2 linked regions of the Streptomyces liliifuscus genome follow. The main gene of each other region encodes a partner of the protein of the gene in region 2 in a complex. Links are inferred from orthologs where the notes say so. Each region holds a gene or a part of one and is shown on either strand. Other genes may lie near its edges. The genes, in order: tig and rpsG.

Region 1 (8,478 bases), 680 kb from region 2 along the record:
AGGTCGGTGGTGAGTTTGTGCGTGAAGTCCAGACGGCGACGAGCTTGGCGCGCCCTCAGTTCCGCGATGGCGCGCAGGGTCTCGCGCAGGCGGTGGCTGTACTTGCCGCCTCGGTGTTTCCTGGCATGTGCGAGCTGCCGCTCCCTGCGGCGCTCCAATCCGGCGAGCCTGCGCTTCTCGCCTTCCGTCAAGGTCTGCGGCATGAGGCGCGGAGCAGTCTCGTCCGACAGGTACGCCGACTGCTTGACGCCGAAGTCCATACCCACGGGGGGCTGCTCGTTCGGCGAGGCGACCGTCCTGCCGGTGTGGACGCCGAAGCTGACGTACCAATGCCCCGAGCCGTCCGTGCGGATCGTCGCGCTCTTGATCCGTCCTCCGAGGGGGACGCGTCAGCCTGAACTTCACCTCGCCCAGCTTGGGGACACGTACGAAGGCCACTTGCGGTTGAGCCGGGTCACACGCACGGCCTGCCCCGGGAGGGGAATCGCCATCCGCGCACCGCGCTTCTTGAACTGCGGGAAGCCAGCTGGATGCTCCTCGTTCCAGAAATTGTCGTAGGCCCGATCGAGGTGCCTGAGGACTTGCTGCGGAGCCTGAGAGGGCAGATCCGCGATCCATTCGAGATCGCGTCGAGCCTCGGTCAGGTACCGGCACTGCTCATCGGCCCGGAGGTACACGCGCCTCTGCCGATACACATAGAGCCGCTGCTCCAGAGCTACGTTCCAGACAGCCCGGCAGGTGTGGCCCCACAGCAGAAGCCGCTCGGCCTGCTGAGGTGTGGGACAGAGCCGATAGGTGCGCCCGGCATCGGCGGGTTCCTTGATCGGCTTCCTCGTCCGACTGCCCTTGCCAACTGCCATTTCCGCCCCCTTCCCCGAGTGCGGCTCAACTGGCCTCACCTGTAAGGCGACCAGCGCACTCACCGTATGACAGACAAGTTCAACTTGTCTGTCATACCGTGAAACATATGGCGGACTCTCGACTCACACCGGCACAAGCAGCCGAGTATCTCGGCGTCACCGTCCAAGTGATCTACGTCCTCAATTCCCGGAAGGAGAACGACTTCCCACACCCGTCCTACACAGGCCGCACCCCGACCTGGTCACAACCCGAACTCGATGTCTGGCGAGCCGCACACCCTCCCAAACGGTCCGCTCGGCAGCGCCATGCGGCAGAAGGAAAGGATCGAGATCGTGGCAACGCCGACTTTCATGACCTTCGAACGCATCTTGCGTTCGTGACGGCACGAGACAGCCCAGCGCTCACAGATGACTTGCGATCACTCATAGAGCGCACGATGCGCGACGCCGCGCGGTCCCTGAAGTCGGAGGTGGAGGACATTCGCTGCAAGGCCAACTACGTTCACCTGGTCGTGCGCTATCCGGTCGACACATCCGTCGCAAGCCTGGCCCAGCGTATGCGAGGGGCTTCAACCAGGGCTCTCCGGCAATCACACACTCTTGATGGACATCTGTGGTCGAAGCCGTACTACGCCGCATCGGCGGCCGCGCACTCGGCCGCCAGGCTCAGTCGATACGTCGAGTGTCTGGAACAGACCATCAACAACTAGGCATCAATCCACCCCGCCGGTCCCGCACCCTCGCACCTTCCGTCAAGATGTTCGGAACACATAAGCATCTGGAGGGGAACCCAGAATGAGCTACAACCAGCCGGGCCCGTACGGCGGGCAGCCTCAGCAGCCCGGACCGTACGGTCAGCCGGGTCCTTACGGCCAGCAGCCGCAGGCCCCCCAGCCCGGCTACGGATACCCGCAGCAGGCGCCTCAGCAGCAGCCCGGCTACGGGTACCCCCAGCAGGCCCCTCCCGGGGTTCCGCCCCAGCAGCCCGGCTACGGCCAGCAGCCGCCGTACGGTCAGCAGCCCCCCGGCGCCCCCTACGGCGCGCCGATGCCCCCCGCACCCGGCGGCGGCAAGAAGAAGACGGGCCTCATCATCGGCGCGGTCGCTGTCGTGGCGGCGATCGCGGTCGGCGCGTACTTCGTCGTCGGAAGCGGCAGCAGCGGCTCCTCGGACGTCGCGGACGACGGCCCGCACAAGCTGACCACTCCGGCGACGGTGCTCACGGAGTACAAGAAGAGCGAAGAGGCCGGTGGCGGCGGCTTCGACGCGAGCGACGTCAAGAAGGCAGAGAAGCACGGCGTCAAGAACGCCAAGGACGTCGACGCGGGCTACGTGGCCGGGGACGAGAGCAACCCGCTGTCGCAGAACATGATCCAATTCATGGGCGTGTACGGTGAAATCGAAGACCCGGAGAAGGTCGTCGACGCCATGTTCGCCGACCTGAAGGACGAGGCCACCAAGGACTCCGATGACGGCGAGCTCGTCGGCAGCCCGAAGAGCTACACGCCCAGCGGGCTGGACGGCGCGGTCCTGAAGTGCCAGGAAACCAAGCTCAAGAACGACGAGGCGTCCGGCGACGCGGCCGCCGGCCCTTCGTCGATCAGCATGCCGGTGTGTATCTGGGGTGACCACAGCACGCTCGGCGTCATCATCAACATCGACATGGCCAACGCCATGGCGGGCAAGGGCGCCGACCTCTCGGCGGCCGCCGAGCTGACGGCCAAGCTCCGCAAGGAAGTCCGCGTCAAGATCTGACCATCGTATACAACGGCGAAGGGGTCCCGGTCAGTTGACCGGGACCCCTTCGCTGCACTCAACCCTCAGCGCAGAACTGCTGACGGCTTTAAGCAGTCATCAGATGCTCGCTCTGTTGCACGCCTCAATTATGTGCGACGTGTTAGTGATCCCCAGAGATGCCAGCTTGGCCTGACAGAACGGCCTACCGGCCCAAGTGTCGAAATTACACGCCGCCCGAACGCCAGTACCGATGGCATAGCCCTCGGATCTCAGGTAAAGGACACAGTCGACCTGATCGGCCTGGGCAGGGGTAGCCATCGCCATGGGCACAACCCCAGCCGCAACAGCCACACCCAGCGCCGTCAGGGCTCGCTTGATCTTCATGCTCTTTCCTCCCGTTTTCACTTACTGCAAGATGGTCTGCCTTGCAGTAAGCAAATAGATCACGTGAGGTGCACATGCCATGATCGATGAGGTGCGTTTGGCTTGATCCACACGGAGAATGACTGAGGGCGCTCAGCAGGTTTCGCCGGGCGCCCTCCTCCTCACGTGCGCAAATATGCTATGCCGTCTTCTGCTCGCCCGGCCCCCGCCCCCGCGCGTCCCGCGGGATCAGGGTCGGGTTCACGTTCGAGCGGACGGCTTCCGCCGTGATGACCACGCGGGCCACGTCCTTGCGGGACGGGACCTCGTACATCACGGACTGGAGGACTTCCTCCATGATGGCGCGCAGGCCTCGGGCGCCGGTCTGGCGGAGGATGGCCTGGTCGGCGATGGCCTCCATGGCCTCGCGCTCGAAGTCCAGCTCCACGCCGTCGAGTTCGAAGAGGCGCTGGTACTGCTTCACCAGCGCGTTGCGGGGCTCGACGAGGATCTGGAGGAGGGCCTCGCGGTCGAGGTTGTGCACCGAAGTGATGACGGGCAGACGGCCGATGAACTCCGGGATCATGCCGAACTTGACGAGGTCCTCGGGCATGACGGCCTCGAACTGGTCCTTGGACTCCATCTCGCGCTTCGAGCGGATCGTCGCGCCGAAGCCGATGCCCTTCGCGCCGGCCCGGGACTCGATCAGCTTCTCCAGGCCCGCGAAGGCGCCGCCCACGATGAACAGGACGTTCGTCGTGTCGATCTGGATGAACTCCTGGTGCGGGTGCTTGCGTCCGCCCTGGGGCGGGACCGAGGCCGTCGTGCCTTCGAGGATCTTGAGGAGGGCCTGCTGCACGCCCTCGCCGGACACGTCCCGCGTGATCGACGGGTTTTCGCTCTTACGAGCCACCTTGTCGATCTCGTCGATGTAGATGATGCCCGTCTCGGCCTTCTTGACGTCGTAGTCGGCGGCCTGGATGAGCTTCAGCAGGATGTTCTCGACGTCCTCGCCGACATAGCCGGCCTCCGTCAGCGCCGTCGCGTCGGCGATGGCGAACGGGACGTTCAGCATGCGGGCCAGGGTCTGGGCGAGGAGCGTCTTGCCCGAGCCCGTCGGGCCGAGGAGCAGGATGTTGGACTTCGCCAACTCGATTGCGTCCTCGCGGTTCTGACCCGTGCTGTTCTCACCGGCCTGGACCCGCTTGTAGTGGTTGTAGACCGCGACGGAGAGCGCCTTCTTGGCGGACTCCTGGCCGACCACGTACCCCTCGAGGAACTCGTAGATCTCGCGAGGTTTGGGGAGTTCCTCCCAGCGGACCTCGCTCGTTTCCGCGAGCTCTTCCTCGATGATCTCGTTGCAGAGGTCGATGCACTCGTCGCAGATGTACACACCAGGGCCTGCGATGAGCTTCTTGACCTGCTTCTGGCTCTTGCCACAGAACGAGCACTTGAGCAGATCGCCGCCGTCACCGATGCGTGCCACGGTGTGCTTCCCCTTCGCCTGGGAGACGCCTAGGTCCAGCGGCTCCTGGTGCTGCCTTATGTCCGACGGTACCTTGCCGAGCCCCCCGTTCGGGCCCCCCTTGGCGCGGTTCACTTTGTCGTGAACCGCGTCAAGGAGCGGCAGACGATACAGCGCTGCGTCACGCGACCGAGGCGTTGTTCATCTTCCGGGTCGAGATGATCTGGTCGATCAGGCCGTACGCGAGGGCGTCCTCGGCCGTGAGGATCTTGTCGCGCTCGATGTCCTCGCGGATCTTCTCGATCGGCGTCGTCGAGTGCTTGGCCAGCATGTCTTCCAGCTGAGCACGCATACGAAGGATCTCGTTGGCCGCGATTTCGAGGTCCGAGACCTGGCCTCGGCCGGTCTCGCTGTACGGCTGGTGGATCAGCACGCGGGCGTTGGGAAGTGCCATGCGCTTGCCCGGCGTACCGGCGGCCAGCAGGATCGCGGCGGCCGAGGCCGCCTGGCCCATGCAGACCGTCTGAACGTCCGGCTTCACGAACTGCATCGTGTCGTAAATCGCAGTGAGTGCCGTGAAGGAGCCACCGGGGCTGTTGATGTAGACCGAGATGTCCCGGTCGGGGTCCATCGACTCCAGGCACAGCAGCTGCGCCATGACGTCGTTGGCGGAGGCGTCGTCGATCTGCACGCCGAGGAAGATCACGCGCTCCTCGAAGAGCTTCGCGTACGGGTCGTACTCACGGACGCCCTGCGAGGTGCGCTCGACGAAGCGCGGGATGACGTAGCGGGACTCCGCGCGAGGGCCGGTGTACTCGGCCTCTGTGCGGGCGTAGAGGCCGCTGCCGGGGAAGTCGTTCACTGTGTCTCCTGGAAAGCCTGATAAGGGCTGAGGCGGTCGGCTGGGGGCTCGGAGGGGCTTGGTGCCGGTCTACGCCGGCACCGGGGTCGGCTGTGTGCCGACCTAGGCCGCTCCGGTGCCGCCGCCGCCAGGCATTCCGGCAGCGGTGGGCATGATGTCGTCGATGAGGCCGTACGCCTTGGCCTCGATCGGGTCGAACCAGCGGTCCCGGTCCGAGTCGCGGGTGATCTGCTCCACGGTCTGGCCGGTGTGGAAGGAGGTCAGCTCCGCCATCCGCTTCTTGGTGTGCAGCAGTCGCTCGGCGTGGATCTTGATGTCCGACGCGGAACCGGCGAGGCCAGCCGAGGGCTGGTGGATCAGGATCTCCGCGTTCGGCAGCGCGAAGCGCTTGCCCGGAGTACCCGCGCTCAGCAGGAACTGGCCCATGGAGGCCGCCATGCCCATCGCGATCGTCACCACGTCGTTCTTGATGTACTGCATGGTGTCGTAGATCGCCATGCCAGCGGTGATCGAGCCGCCGGGGCTGTTGATGTAGAGGTAGATGTCCTTCTCCGGGTCGGAGGCAAGGAGCAGCAGCTGCGCCGTGATCTTGTTGGCGATGTCGTCGTCGACCGCCTGGCCGAGGAAGATGATCCGCTCGCCGAGCAGCCGGTTGTAGACCTGGTCGCCGAGGCCACCACCGATGGGGTCGCCGGCGGCTGTGGGCATCAGATTCGTCACGTATCCACCTGCTCGTCTTACGACGGCGCCGGGCCGTCTCACGTCTTCTGCTGGGGGCGTGGGACCCCGTGTGCGCGCCGTGTCGGACGGCTCCGGGGACTCCCCTGCCCTCGTACTCATGGACCCTAACGCGCGGGTCCCTCCGGGGAATCCCGCAGAGGTGACTGTTCGCTGTGAGCGCATGCGCTCCGCTGGGTGAGCAGGGGTTACGGCCTGCCCCGTAAGGGGCGCGGGGAACCGCGCGGCCAGCCCCCGCGGGGGCGCGGTCGCGTCTGCCACGGATGGTGCGTCGGCGGGTGCGGGTCGGTGGTGGGTCGCTCGCGCAGTTCCCCGCGCCCCTGGAAGGCCCTACGGGCCCCCAGGACATGTCCCGGGGGCCCGTAGTACGTACTGGTGAGGCGATCAGGCCTCGGTCTTCTCCTCAGAGGACTCTGAGGCGTCGGCCTTGGGGGCCTCGGTGGCCTCCTCGGACGCTTCCTCGGTCGAGCCCTCGGCAGAGACCTCGTCCTCGTCCTCGTCGTCCAGGTCGACCAGCTCGCCGTTGGTGTCCTTCACCGTGGCGGCCTCGACCACGACGGCCAGGGCCTTGCCGCGGGCGACCTCGCCGACCAGCATCGGGACCTGGCCGCCCTCGACGACCGCCTGGGCGAACTGGTCGGGGGACATGCCGGAGGAGGCCGCGCGCCGCATGAGGTGCTCGGTGAGCTCCTCCTGGTTGACGTTCAGCTTCTCCTTGTTGACGAGCTCGTCCAGGACGAACTGCGTCTTGATGCCCTTGACCGCGGCTTCCTTGGTCTCGGTGTCGAACTCCTCGGCCGTCTTGCCCTGGATCTCGAGGTACTTCTCGAGGTCGATGCCCATCTGGCCGAGCTGGTGGTGCTCCAGGTTGTGCTTGCGGGTGTTGATCTCGTCCTCGAGCAGCTTCTCGGGGACGGGCACCTCGACGAGCTCGAGCAGCTTCTCCAGGACGCGCTCCTGGGCCTGCGTGGCCTGGTCGTACTGCTTCATGTTCTCGAGGCGCTTGCGGCTGTCGCCGCGCAGCTCCTCGAGGGTGTCGAACTCGGACGCGAGCTGCGCGAAGTCGTCGTCCAGCTCGGGCAGTTCGCGCTTGGCGACCTGGGTGACCTTGACGGTGACCTCGGCCTCCTTGCCGGCTGCCGAGCCACCCTTGAGCTCGGAGGCGAAGGTGGCCTCGCCACCGGCCTCCACGCCCTTCACGGCGTCGTCGATGCCATCCAGCAGCTCACCGGAACCGATGGTGTAGGAGACGCCGCTCGCGACGCCGTCCTCCAGGACCTCGCCGTCGACCTTGGCCTCAAGGTCGAGGGTGACGACATCGCCGTCCTCGGCGGCACGCTCGACCGGGGCGGTCGAAGCGAAGCGCTCACGCAGCTCCTCGACGGCCTTGTCGACGTCCTCTTCGCTGACCTCGACGGCGTCGACCTCGACCTCGATGCCGGAGTAGTCCGGGATCTCGATGGTCGGGCGGACGTCGACCTCGGCGGTGAAGTTCAGCGTCTCGCCGTCCTTCAGCTCCGTGATGTCGACCTCGGGCTGGCCGAGGACGTTCAGCTCGGCCTCGTTGACCGCGTCGGTGTAGAACTTCGGAAGCGCGTCGTTGACCGCTTCCTCAAGAACCGCACCGCGGCCGAACCGCTGGTCGATGACGCGCGCCGGAATCTTGCCCTTCCGGAACCCCTTCACCGTGACCTGCTGGTTGATCTTCTTGTACGCCGCGTCGAGGCTGTCCTTGAGCTCCTCGAAGGGCACCTCGATGCTGAGCCGAACCCGGGTCGGGTTCAGGGTCTCCACGGCGCTCTTCACGGTTCGGTCTCCTTGGGGGCTGACTTCTTTGGGTTCTGCTGACGTTCTCTGCCGGATACGGCGGAGCCTCAGCGGATTGGCGGCCCTTGAGGGACGTAACAATGCAGACACACGGGCGCGCAGTTTGCATACTAGCCGCAGGCGGGACACGCCCCAAAAGGTGATCTTGCCGGTGGTCCGGCACGGTGGTCGGGGTGGCGGGATTTGAACCCACGGCCTTCCGCTCCCAAAGCGGACGCGCTACCAAGCTGCGCCACACCCCGTCTGGTGCGAGACGTAGGGTACATGCCCGCAGGCGGCGCGGCTCCCGCATTTCACGGGGCACTCGGGGCCTCCGGAACGGGGTGTGCGACGAGGGGGTGCGACCCGCTACGATGCTTCCGTGCCGCGCGTCACTGACCTGCGGCGCGTCCTGTGCGGGCGTAGCTCAATGGTAGAGCCCTAGTCTTCCAAACTAGCTACGCGGGTTCGATTCCCGTCGCCCGCTCTGTACGGCTCAGGGCCAGGTCGGAGATTCACTCTCCGACCTGGCCCTGACGCGTTTCCGGGGCGGGTTCGGGCGCGGATCCGTTCGGGTTCGGTTCCGGCTCCTTTTCCGGCTTCTTTCCGGCTTCAGTTCCGGAGGAAGGCGATCAGTTCGCCCAGGA
Region 2 (8,330 bases):
CTGCTGGTCGTCGTGCACGACCTTCCCGTCCACCAGCGTGATCCGGCGGTTCAACAGCTCCGGCTTCCGCCGCGACTGGAGCTGCGCATACCTCGCCAGCACCGACGCGATCCCGGAAGCAGACCCCTCACCGAAGTTCTGCCGCGCATACCCCCGCTCCCACTCCCCCAGCCTCTCCAGCGGCCAACGTCCCGGATCCCAGGCGTAGTTGAGGAAGAACTCGGTCGGCAGCTCGTTCCCCTTCAAGTCGCCGACGTTCGTGACCCACAGCTCCCGGTTCCCGTACTCGACCGCTTGGTGGAGCTGGTCCCACATGTTCGGCAGCGAAGTGGTGTCCACCCACTTGTAGTTGCGGCCGACGCCGACGTAGTCGAAGTGGTAGTAGAGCCCGTACCCGCCGCCACGGACCGCCTCCGCCGGATCCGGATGCTTGCGGATGTTGCCCCAGTTGTCGTCGGTCAGCACGACGGTCACGTCGTCCGGCGCCCGGAGCCCGCGGTCCCAGTACCGCTGGACCTCCTTGTAGAGCGTCCACACCTGTGGGGTCTCGGCGGCCGCGCGGCCTGTGACGTCCTCGATGATCGACCTCTGCGTCGCGATGATCTCCCGCATCAGCTCGATGCCGTCACCATCAGGGAGGCTCGTGTCGCCGTTCCCCCGCATCCCCAGCGTGACGACACCCTCGAAGTCCTGGTCGACCATGCGCCGCACGCCTTCGCGCCAATACGCCTTGACCGCCTCGGAGTTGCGCCGGAACGACCACTCCCCGGTGCCGCCGTAGGGATCCCGACCCGGCGTCACGATGTTCCCCGCGCTGTCGCGCACAGCCGGCACCGCATGCCGGTTCCACTCCTCGATGCCCCGCATCATCGGCGCCTCATGAGACGTGCCCATGACAATCCCGTACGCCTTCGCCCTCGCGTGATTCTCAGGGTCGTCCTCGGCGAAGGCCCGCCCCCACACCGCCGGCCACAGATAGTTCGCCTTCAGCCGCAGCAGCACCTCGAAGACCTTGGCGTAGAAGTCCGCGTTGAAGCCGCCGGGATGGCCGGGCGCCTTCCCCGGCCCGAAGAACGCGGGCGCCCACGTCCCCAGCGCCGGGTTCTCGTCGTTGATGAAGACCCCGCGGTACTTCACCGCCGGCGTTCCCTGGCTGTACCGCCCCGGCAGCACGTACACCTCGCTCCGCCGCACCGGCCGCACGTCGTCCCACCAGTACCAGGGCGAGACCCCGATCCCGTACGAGACGTCGTACGCCCCGAAGATCGTGCCGCGCGGATCACTGCCCGCGACGACGAAGGCCCGCTCCACCCCCGGCATCGGCCGCTCGACCACGGTCTGCAGGGAGGTCTCCCACCTGCCCCGGATCCCGCGGACGTCGAGTTTCCCGGCCGCGATCAGCCCGTCGATCAGCGGACTGCGCCCGATCGTCCCGACGAGGACGACCTCCCGCGCCACCGTCGAACCCGGCCGCACCCCCGTGACCCGCTCGATGTCGTCCCGCAGATCCCCTGCCACCCGTACGACTCCGGGGTGGTCGTCAGGGCTGACCACCACCGCCACCCCGACCAGCGAAAACCCGCCCGCCACCGGCGAGAAGGACAGATACGCCCCCGAGTCCCCCACCCGCAGACCCCCACCCCCGTCGTCGGCCCACGCACTCCCGGCCCCCATCGACAGCACCGGCACAGCCCCGATCCCGGCCCCGAGCACACCCCTACGACTGACGCACCCAGACATGCCACACCCCTCGATCCCCTATTTGGTCAGCGGCATGACAAATGGTGAAGGGAGTGCAGCGAGGGGACAACGGGTCGAACGCGCCGAATAGTTTCGAAGATGGGAAGGCCCGAGAGCCCGTACGACCTCGGTCGTACGGGCCCGCCCGGCTAGTCCTCCCCCACAAGCCCTTCGAAGGGCACTTCCTTGCAGGGCTTGATCCGTCCCTCGACCACGTACATGCTCCAGGCGGGGCTGACGTCGTCCTTCACCCTCTCCGGCTCCTCGAAGGCCAGGGTGTCGCCGGGGTGCAGGGTGTACGTCAAGGGTTCACTCCAGATGCCCTTCTCCACGTCGTAGCTCCTCGTGCGCGGAGGCGGCAGCTCACCGCGCGGCTGCTCACAGACGTAGCCGCTTCTGGGCTTGTCGACACTGACGAAGATGCCCTCCGCACGCAGCCGCTCGGTCAGCGCCGTCTTCTCGTCCCAACTCAGGGCGATCTCGTCGAGGGTGAGGGTGACACTGCCGTCCTCGTGCCGCTCGACGGCGTACGCCTGCGCCCCGCCCGTCGACGCCGGCAGCGCCACCACGCCCCCCACCGCGGCGACACACGCCGCGAGGGCGACCAGCGCCCGGCGAGTGGTGATCGTGCGGCGGATCACCGGCTCCGGCTCCGGCGGGTCCTCGGCCCTGAGAGCGATCTCCCGCTGGAGTTCGCTCAGCAGCCGGTCCTCGAAGGTCTTCGTCGTCCTGGTGCTCATGCCTCTCCCCCTGCATACGTGAGTGCTGCCTGCTGCCCGCCGGCTCCGGCCGCCGCCGAGCGCAGCGACCTGCGCGCCCGATGCAGCCGCACCCGGGCGGTGACCTTGCGTATGCCCAGCGCCACGGCGGCCTCGGTGACGCTCAGCTGGTCGACGGCGACGAGTTCGATCACCGCACGCTCGCCGTCGGGGAGCCTGACCAGGGCGGCCAGCGCGCGACGCCCGGCCTCCTCGGCGTCGAGCTTCTCCTCCAGCCGGTCGATGTCGTCGCCTTCCAGCAGCCGGCGGCCGGCGATACGGCCGCCGAGCACGTTCTGCCGTGCGCTCCTTCGGGCTTCCGCGGCCACCACGTTGCGCGCGATGCCGTACAGCCAGGCCGTCTCGCTCCCGAGGTCTGGGCGGTAGGCACGGGCGGAGTCGATCACCGCCAGGAAGGTCTCGGCGGTGAGATCGGCGACGGTGTGCGGGTCGGTGACCCGCCGGGCCATGAAGCGGGTGACGGTGTCGACATGGCGGCGATAGAAGACCTCGAAGGCGGCCGGGTCGTACAGCTCTCCCGGTGGACCGCCCCGGCTTTTGCTGTCGGATGCCAAGGTGTGAACCTCCCGTTGTCCGTCCTGCTGTCACTACTACTTGGAACGGGCGGTCGAATGCGTTACAGGACGGCCCCGGCGGTTCTGACAGAAAAGCAAAGGGGCCCGCACGACCGAAGTCGTGCGGGCCCCTTCAAGGAGCTCAGCGATGCTGGAGCTACCAGGCGTTCAAGCCCAACAGGTAAGCGAGGCCTACTTGTTGATCTTGGTGACCTGGCCGGCGCCCACGGTCCGGCCACCCTCACGGATGGCGAACTTCAGGCCCTCCTCCATGGCGACGGGCTGGATGAGCTCAACGGTCATCTCAGTGTTGTCGCCCGGCATGACCATCTCGGTGCCCTCGGGGAGGGTCACCACACCAGTCACGTCCGTCGTGCGGAAGTAGAACTGGGGACGGTAGTTGTTGAAGAACGGCGTGTGACGGCCACCCTCGTCCTTGGACAGGATGTACGCCTGGGCCTCGAACTCCGTGTGCGGGGTGACCGAGCCGGGCTTGATGATGACCTGGCCGCGCTCGACGTCCTCGCGCTTGATGCCACGAAGCAGCAGACCGACGTTCTCACCGGCCTGGCCCTCGTCGAGCAGCTTGCGGAACATCTCGATGCCCGTGACCGTGGTGGTGGTCTTCTCGGTCTTGATGCCGACGATGTCGACGGTCTCGTTGACCTTGAGGACACCACGCTCGATACGACCGGTGACGACGGTGCCACGACCGGTGATCGTGAAGACGTCCTCGATCGGCATGAGGAACGGCTTGTCGACGTCACGCTCGGGCTGCGGGATCGACTCGTCGACGGCCTTCATCAGGTCGAGGACGGACTGGCCCCACTCCTTGTCGCCCTCAAGGGCCTTGAGCGCCGAGACCTTGACGACCGGAAGGTCGTCGCCCGGGAACTCGTACTCGGAGAGCAGCTCACGGACCTCGAGCTCGACGAGCTCCAGGATCTCCTCGTCGTCCACCATGTCGGCCTTGTTCAGCGCGACAACGATGTACGGAACGCCGACCTGGCGGGCCAGGAGCACGTGCTCCTTGGTCTGCGGCATCGGGCCGTCGGTGGCGGCGACCACGAGGATGGCGCCGTCCATCTGGGCAGCACCGGTGATCATGTTCTTGATGTAGTCCGCGTGACCCGGGCAGTCGACGTGCGCGTAGTGACGCGTCTCCGTCTGGTACTCGACGTGCGCGATGGAGATCGTGATACCGCGCTGGCGCTCCTCAGGAGCCTTGTCGATCTGGTCGAAGGCCGAGGCCTCGTTCAGGTCCGGGTACGCGTCATGCAGCACCTTGGTAATGGCGGCCGTGAGGGTCGTCTTACCGTGGTCGATGTGACCGATGGTGCCGATGTTGACGTGCGGCTTAGTCCGCTCGAACTTCGCCTTCGCCACTGGGTCCTCCTGTGGAGTGGTTCTGGTACGCCTTACTCATCGGCGCCAGGGTGATCTTTGCTGGGATGCCGCCCGCCGGGATTTCCGTTTCCGGATGAATCCCGTCGGTCGGTGTCAAGCCTAAAGCGTGCAAACGGTGTGCGTTACTCGCCCTTGGCCTTCGCGATGATCTCCTCGGCGACGTTCCGGGGAACCTCGGCGTAGGAGTCGAACTGCATCGAGTAGCTTGCGCGACCCGAGGTCTTGCTGCGGAGGTCGCCGACGTAGCCGAACATCTCCGAGAGGGGCACGAGGCCCTTCACGACGCGGGCACCGGCACGCTCCTCCATGGCCTGGATCTGGCCACGGCGGGAGTTGATGTCACCGATGACGTCACCCATGTAGTCCTCGGGCGTGGTGACCTCGACGGCCATCATCGGCTCGAGCAGCACGGGGCTGGCCTTGCGGGCGGCCTCCTTGAAGGCCTGCGAACCGGCGATCTTGAACGCCAGCTCGGAGGAGTCGACCTCGTGGTAGGCACCGTCGAGAAGCGTGACGCGGACGCCCGTCATCTCGTAACCGGCGAGGATGCCGAACTGCATGGCCTCCTGCGCACCGGCGTCCACCGACGGGATGTACTCCCGCGGGATACGGCCACCGGTGACCTTGTTCACGAACTCGTACGAGGCGTCGCCGTCCACGATCGGCTCGATCGCGATCTGCACCTTGGCGAACTGACCCGTACCACCGGTCTGCTTCTTGTGGGTGTAGTCCACGCGCTCGACGGCCTTGCGGATCGTCTCACGGTACGCGACCTGCGGCTTACCGACGTTGGCCTCGACCTTGAACTCACGGCGCATACGGTCGACCAGCACCTCGAGGTGCAGCTCGCCCATACCACCGATGATGGTCTGGCCGGTCTCCTCGTCCGAGTGAACCTGGAAGGAGGGGTCCTCCTCCGCGAGACGCTGGATGGCTACACCCAGCTTCTCCTGGTCACCCTTGGACTTGGGCTCGATGGCGACCTGGATGACCGGCGCCGGGAAGTCCATGGACTCCAGGATGACCGGGTGCTTGTCGTCACTGAGCGTCTCACCGGTGGTGGTCTGCTTCAGGCCCATCACGGCGACAATGTCGCCGGCGCCCACCGCCTCGATCTCCTCACGCTTGTTCGCGTGCATGCGGTAGATCTTGCCGATGCGCTCCTTCTTGCCCTTGACGGAGTTCAGCACGGCGGTGCCGGACACCAGGCGGCCCGAGTAGACCCGGACGAAGGTGAGCTTGCCCAGGTGCGGGTCGCTCATGATCTTGAACGCGAGGGCGGACAGCGGCTCGTCCACGGACGGCTTGCGCTGGATGACGACCTCGGGGTCCTTCACGTCGTGGCCCTCGATGGCCTCGACGTCAAGCGGGGTCGGCAGGTAGCGCACGACCGCGTCGAGCAGGGGCTGAACGCCCTTGTTCTTGAACGCGGTGCCACAGAACACCGGGGTGACCGTGGTGCCCTCGGACTTGCCGGACGCGATGGTGATGCGACGGATCGCGGCGTACAGCTGCTCCACGGAAGGCTCCTTGCCCTCCAGGTACAGCTCCATGATCTCGTCGTCGTTCTCGGCGACCGTCTCGACGAGCTTGCCGCGGTACTCCTCGGCAGCCTCGGTGTGGGTGGCCGGGATGTCGACGACGTCGTACATCTCGCCCTTCTCCGCCTCGGCGGACCACACGAGAGCCTTCATGGTGACGAGGTCGACGACACCCTTGAAGTCGGCCTCGGCACCGATCGGGAGCTGCATGACGATCGGCTGCGCGCCGAGGCGGCCGCTGATCATGTCGACGCAGCGGTGGAACTCCGCGCCGGTCCGGTCGAGCTTGTTGACGAAGCAGATGCGCGGCACGCCGTAACGGTCGGCCTGACGCCACACCGTCTCGGACTGCGGCTCGACACCCGCGACACCGTCGAACACGGTGACGGCACCGTCGAGGACGCGGAGCGAACGCTCCACCTCGACCGTGAAGTCGACGTGACCCGGGGTGTCGATGATGTTGATCGTGTAGTCGTTGTCCTCAAGCGGCCAATGACAGGTGGTAGCAGCAGAGGTGATCGTGATGCCACGCTCCTGCTCCTGCTCCATCCAGTCCATGGTGGCAGCGCCGTCGTGGACTTCACCGATCTTGTAGCTGACGCCGGTGTAGAAGAGGATCCGCTCGGTGGTGGTCGTCTTACCCGCGTCGATGTGGGCCATGATCCCGATGTTGCGGACCCTGGCCAGGTCAAGTGAAGTGGTAGCCATAAGGCTTCGGTCTTCTCTCGGTCTCGATGGGGGTAGCGACTACCAGCGGTAGTGCGCGAAGGCCTTGTTGGACTCGGCCATCTTGTGGGTGTCCTCGCGCTTCTTCACAGCGGCACCGAGGCCGTTGGAGGCGTCGAGAAGCTCGTTGAGCAGACGCTCGGTCATGGTCTTCTCGCGACGGGCGCGGGAGTAACCGACCAGCCAGCGCAGCGCCAGGGTGCTCGCGCGGCCGGGCTTGACCTCGACCGGCACCTGGTAGGTGGCGCCACCGACACGGCGGGACTTGACCTCGAGGGTCGGCTTGATGTTCTCAAGAGCGCGCTTGAGCGTGATGACCGGGTCGTTGCCGGTCTTCTCGCGCAGGCCCTCCATGGCGCCGTAGACGATGCGCTCGGCGGTGGAGCGCTTGCCGTTCAGCAGCACCTTGTTGATGAGCGACGTGACAAGAGGAGAACCGTAGACCGGGTCGATGATGACCGGGCGCTTCGGGGCGGGGCCCTTACGAGGCATTTCTACTTCTCCTTCTTGGCGCCGTAGCGGCTGCGGGCCTGCTTGCGGTTCTTGACACCCTGGGTGTCCAGGGAACCTCGGATGATCTTGTAGCGAACACCCGGCAGGTCCTTCACACGGCCACCACGCACGAGCACGATGGAGTGCTCCTGCAGGTTGTGTCCCTCACCCGGAATGTAAGCGGTGACTTCGATCCCGCTGGTCAGACGCACACGCGCGACCTTACGCAGGGCCGAGTTCGGCTTCTTCGGGGTGGTCGTGAACACACGCGTGCAGACGCCGCGACGCTGGGGCGAACCCTCGAGTGCGGGCGTCTTGTTCTTCTCGACCTTGTCCTGCCGGCCCTTCCGGACCAGCTGCTGGATCGTAGGCACTACTTCTCCGGTTTCTGTGTGCCGAATGGTGAAGCTAACCTGGAACATCGCCGACCCACGCGGTCGGGTGTGTCGAATCCTGCAGACTCTCGCCGTGAAGCGAGAAGAGCGCAGATTTACGGTGGCCGCTTACGACTCCCCTTGCGGTTTGAAGGCACGCACGGGAGCCAGGGCACACCCCAGGCACAAGGTCTGAGCGTACCTACCTCATACGCTGCGGTCAAAACAAATGGGCCGCACTAACATCTCTGAGCCGACCATGCCAACCCGCCACGCCGTCCGTGATCTTCATCCGGTCGTCAGTGCGGCGATGAGCAGCAGCGTCACCACAAGGGTCCAGCTGGCCGTGGCCAGCCATCCGATGACCAGTCCGGTGAGCGCGAGACCGTCACCGCTCTCGCCTCTGCGACGGATCTCGGAGCGCGCGGAATGGCCGAGAATCACCGCGGGAAGACCGGTGAGCCCGAAGGTCACCAGACACAGCCCACCGCAGATCGCCGACCCGATCGCCTTCTCGTTCGTCTTCGGCACCGGAAGGGGCAGGAACGTCCGTGGCACGGCCCCTACGGCCGCCGGCAGCGGAACGGGCCCCTGGGGCAGGTCGGCCACCAGAAGGGCCAGCTCGCCCACCGTACGGGCCGCGTAGGCCCGCGCCACCCGCTTCTCGAACTCGGCCTGCTCCATACGCCCCTCGCCGAAGCCGGCTCTGAGCACATC

Evidence for each region.
Region 1: the proteins of rpsG (region 2) and tig are in contact, whole or in part, in a crystal structure (PDB 3GTY), measured with the Thermotoga maritima proteins. The link is inferred for Streptomyces liliifuscus from one-to-one orthologs. Residues at the interface, in WP_004081843.1 of Thermotoga maritima: Lys34, Lys52, Lys55, Glu59, Arg62, Gln63, Glu66, Asn67, Lys69, Val71, Arg95, Ala109, Lys110, Lys111, Gly112, Arg113, Pro114, Glu117, Glu121, Ile124, Ala125, Tyr127, Asn128, Asn129, Thr130, Gly131, Lys135, Asp139, Arg142, Met143; in WP_004081061.1 of Thermotoga maritima: Glu122, Val124, Val129, Leu130, Tyr133, Glu188, Gly259, Ile262, Tyr263, Glu266, Ser270, Glu273, Gln274, Glu277, Arg308, Gln311, Ile312, Ser315, Tyr316, Glu325, Arg329, Arg336, Leu363, Phe366, Trp367, Arg373, Leu377, Arg381, Leu384, Glu387.

Annotation. Positions count from the first base shown.
Region 1 is NZ_CP066831.1:7,128,204-7,136,681, reverse strand. Bases 5,621-8,478 are described here. They hold tig (trigger factor), read right to left. Parts: upstream 7,832-8,478; coding sequence 6,410-7,831; downstream 5,621-6,409. Other genes in these bases: JEQ17_RS30715 (alpha/beta fold hydrolase), read right to left, coding at 8,444-8,478; JEQ17_RS30735 (ATP-dependent Clp protease proteolytic subunit), read right to left, coding at 5,621-5,995. Also shown: JEQ17_RS50215 (RNA-guided endonuclease InsQ/TnpB family protein), read right to left, coding at 1-368; JEQ17_RS50210 (helix-turn-helix domain-containing protein), read right to left, coding at 402-860; tnpA (IS200/IS605 family transposase), read left to right, coding at 968-1,570; JEQ17_RS30750 (hypothetical protein), read left to right, coding at 1,656-2,615; ATP-dependent Clp protease ATP-binding subunit ClpX, read right to left, coding at 3,160-4,446; JEQ17_RS30740 (ATP-dependent Clp protease proteolytic subunit), read right to left, coding at 4,607-5,287; more of JEQ17_RS30735, read right to left, coding at 5,390-5,620. UniProt on the Bacillus subtilis protein: Involved in protein export. Acts as a chaperone by maintaining the newly synthesized protein in an open conformation. Functions as a peptidyl-prolyl cis-trans isomerase.
Region 2 is NZ_CP066831.1:6,447,286-6,455,615, reverse strand. The notes cover bases 5,505-8,214. They hold rpsG (30S ribosomal protein S7), read right to left. Parts: upstream 7,240-8,214; coding sequence 6,769-7,239; downstream 5,505-6,768. Other genes in these bases: JEQ17_RS27820 (DUF1707 and DUF4190 domain-containing protein), read right to left, coding at 7,902-8,214; rpsL (30S ribosomal protein S12), read right to left, coding at 7,242-7,613; fusA (elongation factor G), read right to left, coding at 5,505-6,729. Also shown: JEQ17_RS27850 (hypothetical protein), read right to left, coding at 1,890-2,480; JEQ17_RS27845 (RNA polymerase sigma factor), read right to left, coding at 2,477-3,073; tuf (elongation factor Tu), read right to left, coding at 3,266-4,459; more of fusA, read right to left, coding at 4,603-5,504; more of JEQ17_RS27820, read right to left, coding at 8,215-8,330.